2 regions of the Pseudoalteromonas sp. SR41-7 genome follow, and region 1 is predicted to be linked to the other one. Evidence: predicted binding sites of a transcription regulator. Region 1 holds the regulator's gene; the other holds the start of a gene.
What was found. The regulator MetJ, encoded in region 1, represses methionine synthesis genes. The targets are predictions, from matches to a motif close to TAGACGTCTAGACGTCTA.

Region 2: the regulator MetJ is predicted to act here: its motif matches at 1,995-2,012, upstream of metK (methionine adenosyltransferase).

What each region holds. Positions count from the first base shown of each region.
Region 1 covers NZ_JACJEF010000008.1:72,013-75,660, reverse strand. The annotation lists gene metL (bifunctional aspartate kinase/homoserine dehydrogenase II) at 1-58, opposite strand, end outside; gene metB (cystathionine gamma-synthase) at 228-1,475, opposite strand; gene metJ (met regulon transcriptional regulator MetJ) at 1,765-2,085, shown strand; gene H5092_RS12500 (malic enzyme-like NAD(P)-binding protein) at 2,150-3,391, opposite strand.
Region 2 covers NZ_JACJEF010000015.1:49,868-53,515, forward strand. The annotation lists gene tkt (transketolase) at 1-1,809, opposite strand, end outside; gene metK (methionine adenosyltransferase) at 2,114-3,265, shown strand; gene H5092_RS16785 (hypothetical protein) at 3,441-3,648, shown strand, end outside.

The DNA.
Region 1 (3,648 bases):
GATAGCGCTCACTAGAGCTTAAGCTTGAACCACCAAATTTATGTACACAATTGACCATATTTATACCAATTCGCTTAATTAAGTTGTCTATTTTGAGGTAAGAAAACCGTATCGATAACAAGGCAAAAATTTCGTTATTTAGTTGTTCTATATTAGGAATTTTTAACGATGTTATCGTGCGGTTTAATCCCTCAAATTGATTAGGTATTATTGCGGATTGGTATTAATTACCAAAGCGCTGGACGGGCTGCACTTAATTTAACGTTTCCACCAGAAGTGCCAGCACCTTTGCCTACACGGCCAACATTTTTATTTTGCCCTGGTTTTACAAGTTCAAATACTCGTTCAAAGTCAGCTATTAAATCGTGTATATCTTCAATCCCAACCGAAATACGAATAAGCGTATCGCCCACACCCGCTTCTAAACGTGCCTTTGCCTCCATACCTGCGTGCGTCATAGTTGCAGGGTGACAAATTAAGCTCTCTACGCCACCTAGTGACTCAGCTAAACTAAACGTTTTAAGGCTAGTTAAAAATGCTGCCGCGTCGTTTATATCGCCTTTAATATCAAAACTAACCATGCCACCAAAGCCAAGTTGTTGTGCTTTAGCAAGTTCATGTTGAGGATGCGACTCAAGTCCAGGATAGTAAACTTGGCTTACAAAATTGGAACTTTCAAGGTACTCAGCTATTGCTAGCGCATTTTCTTGGTGCTGCCTTAAGCGCACATTTAAAGTACGTAGACCACGAAGCGTTAAATAACTATCAAAAGGGGCGCCCGTAATACCAATATTATTTGCCCACCAAGCAAGCTCATCACCAAGCTCTTGTGTTGCAGCAATAACAGCGCCGCCCACTACATCTGAGTGCCCGTTAATATATTTAGTAGTTGAATGCACCACAATATCTACACCAAACTTAATAGGGTTTTGTAAGGCAGGAGACAAAAACGTGTTATCTGCGGCAACCAATGCACCGCATTGCTTAGCAACATCGGTAACCGCTTTAATATCGGTTAAACGAAGTACTGGGTTACTTGGAGTCTCTATCCAAATAAGCTTAGGTTTAATTGCTAAAATTTGTTGAAGGCTTTCTTCTTTTGTTAAATCTAATACTTCAAGCTTCAATAGTCCGCGTTTTTGTAACGATGTAAATAAACGATAGCTTCCACCATAACAATCATGTGGAATTACTAACGTGTCGTCACTGTTAAGTAGCTGAGTAGCTAAATGCACGGCAGCCATACCAGTGGCCGTAATTATGCCACGAGCGCCACCTTCAAGCTTAGCAAGCGTCTCTGCTAAAATATCACGATTAGGGTTACCACTGCGGCCATAATCATACTCACGCTTAGTATCAAAGTCGGCAAACGAATAAGTCGTTGATAAATAAATTGGCGGCACCACTGCACCATGATGTTTATCAGCATCAACGCCGTTACGTACAGCAATGGTCGCTTTGTTTTTTTCGCTCATATTCGTCACCTGATTAATTTGGATGTTTAGACGTCTAAAAGAGTAAGTTATCCGTTTTAATAAGTCAAAGGATTTTAAAGCTCTAGATGGCTAAAGTTAGGTAAGGCGTTTGCTAGTATCACATTTTAGCTCACAAAAGTGAGCTTATTTTTACATCCCAAATAGGCTTATTAAGATAGATCGGTATCTATTATTTGACTATCTTTTTTAAATCGATAGAATTTCACGCATATTTACACGCTTTTTATACCGTGTGAGAAATTAATAATCTGAGGCAACGATACATCTTATGGCTAAATGGAATGGTGAGTATATTCACCCATACGCAGAACACGGGAAAAAATCAGAGCAAGTTAAAAAGATCACCGTTTCGATCCCACTAAATGTATTAAAAGTTTTAACGGATGAGCGTACGCGTCGTCAAATCAACAACCTTCGCCATGCAACAAATAGTGAATTGCTATGTGAGGCGTTTTTGCATGCATTTACTGGCCAACCTTTACCAAATGACGATGACCTACGTAAAGACAACGCAGAAAAAGTACCAGAAGAAGTTAAAAAGATAATGCAAGAAATGGGTTTAGAAGTGCCTATTTTAAACGAAGAATAAATCGTTACCTTTTTAATCAAAAAACCTCAGCATTGCTGAGGTTTTTTTGTTTAAGCGTTATATATTACGCCATATAGTTTTCAGGCAAGTCAATTTGCGCAACACCCGACTCTACCGCAGCAAGTGCTACAGCTTTAGCTATACGCGGTAGTAAACGCGGATCCATTGGTTTTGGAATAATATACTGCGCACCAAACTCTAGCTTATCTACGCCTGCGGCTTTTAAAACTTCTGCAGGTACAGGCTCTTTGGCAATACTACGAATAGCCTCAACTGCAGCAATTTTCATTTCATCGTTAATCGCGCTTGCACGTACATCAAGTGCACCACGGAAAATAAACGGGAAACATAAAACATTGTTAACCTGGTTAGGGTAATCAGAGCGCCCTGTTGCCATAATTAAATCGTTGCGTGCGCCGTGAGCAAGTGCAGGATCGATCTCTGGATCTGGGTTTGAACATGCAAACACGACCGGTTTTTCTGCCATTAGTTTTAAATCTTCGGCAGCTAACAAGTTAGGACCCGAAACACCAACAAACACATCAGCATCTGCAATTACATCTTGCAATGTGCGTTTATCGGTATTGTTAGCAAAAAGCTGTTTATATTCATTTAAATCATCGCGACGAGTATGAATAACACCTTTGCGGTCAAGCATATAAATGTGTTCACGCAGTGCACCACACTTAATTAACAGTTCCATACACGCAACTGCAGCAGCGCCTGCACCTAAACATACAATTATTGCATCTTCAATTGATTTACCTTGTACTTCTAGTGCATTTAACATGCCGGCAGCCGTAACAATGGCGGTGCCGTGTTGGTCGTCATGAAAAACAGGAATGCTACAACGCTCTATTAATGCTTTTTCAATTTCAAAACACTCTGGTGCTTTAATATCTTCAAGGTTAATACCACCGAATGTGTCAGCAATATTGGCAACCGTGTTAATAAAGTCTTCTGTTGTTTTGTGCTTTACTTCAATATCAATAGAATCAAGCCCTGCAAAACGTTTAAACAATAACGCCTTGCCTTCCATTACTGGTTTAGACGCTAAAGGACCTAAATTACCCAAGCCCAAAATTGCAGTACCATTAGTGATAACCGCAACCATGTTACCCTTACCGGTATATTTATATGCATTTGCAGGATCTGCGGCAATTTCACGTACAGGCTCAGCGACACCTGGGCTATAAGCTAGGGCTAAGTCTTGAACTGTTTCAGCTGGTTTTGTTAGCTCAATGCTAATTTTACCAGGTACGGGATGTGAGTGATAATGTAGTGCTTGTTCACGAAAGTCAGACATAACGCGATGGTATCCTGCAATTTAAGTTAAAGTGAGAGGTGGAGTCTTGGGGTACGATACCCTTATTATTTTTAAATTCCAAGCAATATCAGGTCTATCCTGTTATATGCTATATCCTTTAATTTTAAGAGGTTTTTCAGTAACTTTGCAGGATTATATAAACATTTGATAAATAAAAATTCACCAAAAAAGTAAGTTTTGAGGTGCGTTTATGTCTATTACAATATTAAAAAAATGTATGTTTAACGCATCATCAT
Region 2 (3,648 bases), on a different contig from region 1:
TGCCGGTAATACGCTTTCTTTATACTCTGCGCTTTGATCTTCAAAGGCATCAGTACATGGCATAGATACAACACGTACCTTTTTACCTTGGCTGCGTAGCTCAGTTGCTGAATCTTGTGCTAGTTGCACTTCAGAGCCTGTCGCAATGAAAATAATTTCAGGGTTGCCGTCACAGCTAAGGATGTAACCACCCTTTTTAACATCGCTTAATTGCTGTGCGTCACGCGCTTGTTGCTCAAGACCTTGGCGAGTAAAGATTAACGATGTAGGACCGTCTTTACGCTCAATAGCTTGTTGCCATGCAATTGCCGACTCAACTTGGTCACATGGGCGCCAGTTGTATAAGTTAGGCGTTAAACGCATGCTTGCAATTTGCTCTACTGGTTGGTGAGTTGGACCATCTTCACCTAAACCGATTGAATCGTGCGTGTATACAAAAATGCTTGGTTGCTTCATTAATGCAGCCATACGTACGGCATTTTTTGCATATTCAACAAACATTAAGAACGTAGCACCGTAAGGAATAAAGCCTTTATGAAGGGCAATACCATTCATAATTGCCGACATACCAAACTCACGTACACCGTAGTAAATGTAGTTACCGCTTGCATCGTCGTGTGTTAAACCTTTAGAGCCATCCCAAATTGTTAAGTTTGAGCCTGCTAAATCGGCTGAGCCACCCATAAATTCTGGTAATAACGGACCAAATGCGTTTAATGCATTTTGCGATGCTTTACGAGACGCTGGGTTTGCAGGGTTTGCTTGTAATTGCTCAATGTACGCTTGAGATTTTTCAGCCCAATCGCCAGGCAGTTCGTTATTAATACGACGCTTGTATTCAGCCGCAAGCTCTGGGTATGCTTTTGCGTATGCTGCAAATTTTTCGTCCCAGCTTGATTCAAGCTGCTGACCTTTTTCTTTGCTATCCCATTGTGCGTAAATATCATCAGGAATTTCGAACGCATCGCCAGTCCAACCTAAGAATTCGCGAGACGCTTTAATTTCGTCATCACCTAGTGGTGCACCGTGACAATCGTGGCTACCAGATTTATTAGGTGAGCCGTAACCAATAATTGTTTTACAACAAATTAGTGATGGTTTATCGGTAACACTTTTAGCTTCTGCAATTGCAGCACTTATAGCATCGCTGTCGTGGCCATCAACACCACTAATTACATGCCAACCGTATGCTTTAAAGCGAGCTGGCGTGTCATCTGTAAACCAACCTTCTACTTCACCATCGATTGAAATGCCGTTGTCATCCCAAAATGCAACAAGTTTACCCAGACCTAATGTGCCTGCAAGTGAACCAGCTTCATGAGAAATACCTTCCATAAGGCAGCCATCGCCCATAAATGCATAGGTAAAGTGATCAACAATATCGTGACCTTCACGGTTAAACTGCGCAGCTAGCGCTTTTTCAGCAATTGCCATACCTACGGCATTTGTGATCCCTTGACCTAATGGACCCGTAGTAGTTTCGATTCCTGGTGCATAGCCATATTCAGGGTGACCTGGTGTTTTAGAATGCATTTGACGGAAGTTTTTAATTTCGTCCAGTGGTAAGTCGTAACCACTTAGATGCAATAGAGAATAGATAAGCATTGAACCGTGGCCGTTTGAAAGAATAAATCTGTCACGGTCAGCCCACTCTGGATTTGTTGGGTTGTGTTTTAGATAATCGCGCCATAATACTTCTGCGATATCAGCCATGCCCATAGGGGCTCCAGGGTGACCAGATTTGGCCTTTTGTACTGCGTCCATTGACAAGACGCGAATAGCATTTGCAAGTTCTTTGCGAGATGGCATGAATTCTCCTACCTTTATGTGTATTTGCGCGGGTATTTATGTGTTTGTTTATGCACCCAAGTAACTTGGGTTTGTTTATATCGACCATTCTTACTTATTGTGGGGGCTGTGTGCAATTAAAAACCCTATAAAAGTGAGGCATTATGAATATTTTTTAAGACCAAAAAGTTATTAGTAATTTTATTTAGACGTCTAGGCGTAAAAACACTATGCAAGGTGTTTTGTTTTCGATAAAATACGCCCCTTAATTTTTTAGCGCTAATACCGACGTTTGTGAAGCGCAATATTTGTGAGCAGAAATACAATGGCAAAACATTTATTTACTTCTGAATCAGTTTCTGAAGGTCATCCGGATAAAATCGCCGATCAAATCTCTGATGCGGTACTTGATGCTATCCTAGAGCAAGACTCTCATGCCCGTGTTGCGTGCGAAACTTACGTAAAAACAGGTATGGTTATGGTTGGTGGTGAAATCACTACTAGCGCATGGGTTGATATTGAAGAAATTACACGTAAAACAGTACGTGAAATTGGCTACACGCATTCAGACATGGGTTTCGATGCAGATTCATGTGCAATTTTAAACACTATTGGTAAACAGTCTCCTGACATTAACCAAGGTGTTGACCGTACTAGCCCAGAAGAACAAGGTGCTGGCGACCAAGGTCTTATGTTTGGTTACGCATGTAACGAAACAGAAGTGCTAATGCCTGCGCCAATTACTTACTCACACCGTTTAGTACAGCGCCAAGCGCAAGTACGTAAAAGCGGCGAGCTTAACTGGTTACGTCCAGATGCAAAATCTCAAGTTACTTTTGCATACGAAAATGGTAAGCCAGTAGGTATTGATGCAGTAGTACTATCTACTCAGCACAGCGAAGACATTTCGCAAAAAGATTTAGTAGAAGCGGTGATGGAAACTATCATCAAGCCGGTACTTCCTGCAGAGCTTATTACAAGCGCGACTAAATTTTTCATTAACCCAACGGGTCGCTTTGTAATTGGCGGACCAATGGGCGATTGTGGTTTAACAGGTCGTAAAATCATCGTTGATACATACGGTGGTATGGCTCGTCACGGTGGTGGTGCTTTCTCTGGTAAAGATCCATCAAAAGTTGACCGCTCAGCTGCATACGCTGCACGTTACGTTGCTAAAAACGTAGTTGCGGCTGGCCTTGCTGATAAATGTGAATTACAAGTTTCTTACGCAATCGGTGTTGCAGAGCCTACATCTATCAGCGTTGAAACGTTTGGTACAAGCAAGTTAGAAGAAAGCCGTTTAATCGAGCTTATTCGTGAACACTTTGACCTGCGCCCTTACGGTTTAATTCAAATGCTTGATTTAGAGCGCCCTATCTACCTTCCTACAGCGGCTTACGGCCACTTTGGTCGTGACGAATTCCCTTGGGAACGTACAGATAAAGCTGATGCACTTCGTGCAGCCGCTGGCCTTTAAGCTGAAAGTGTTGAAGAAAATTAAAAACGGCCCTTAATAGGGCCGTTTTTGTATCTAAAACTTATCAGTTACATTATTTGTAGTGCGTCTACAAAATAACTATAAAATCGACCTCGAATTCTTTTGTACTTTAGGTATATACTCATTTCATTATAAAAGCTTTAGGGATAGTTAAATGGCCGATAACTTTCGCGTTATATTTGCAGGACTTGCCGATAACGTTGACATAAAAACAGCGTGCGCAAACTTAGCTGCAAAATTAAAAACGTCAGATGAAAAAGTAGCTCTTTTTTTTAAAGGTAAGCCGCTGTTTGCGCCAAGCGATAAAGACAAAGCGTTAAAACAGACTAAGTTATTAGCAAGCCTAGGTATTAAAAGTAAGC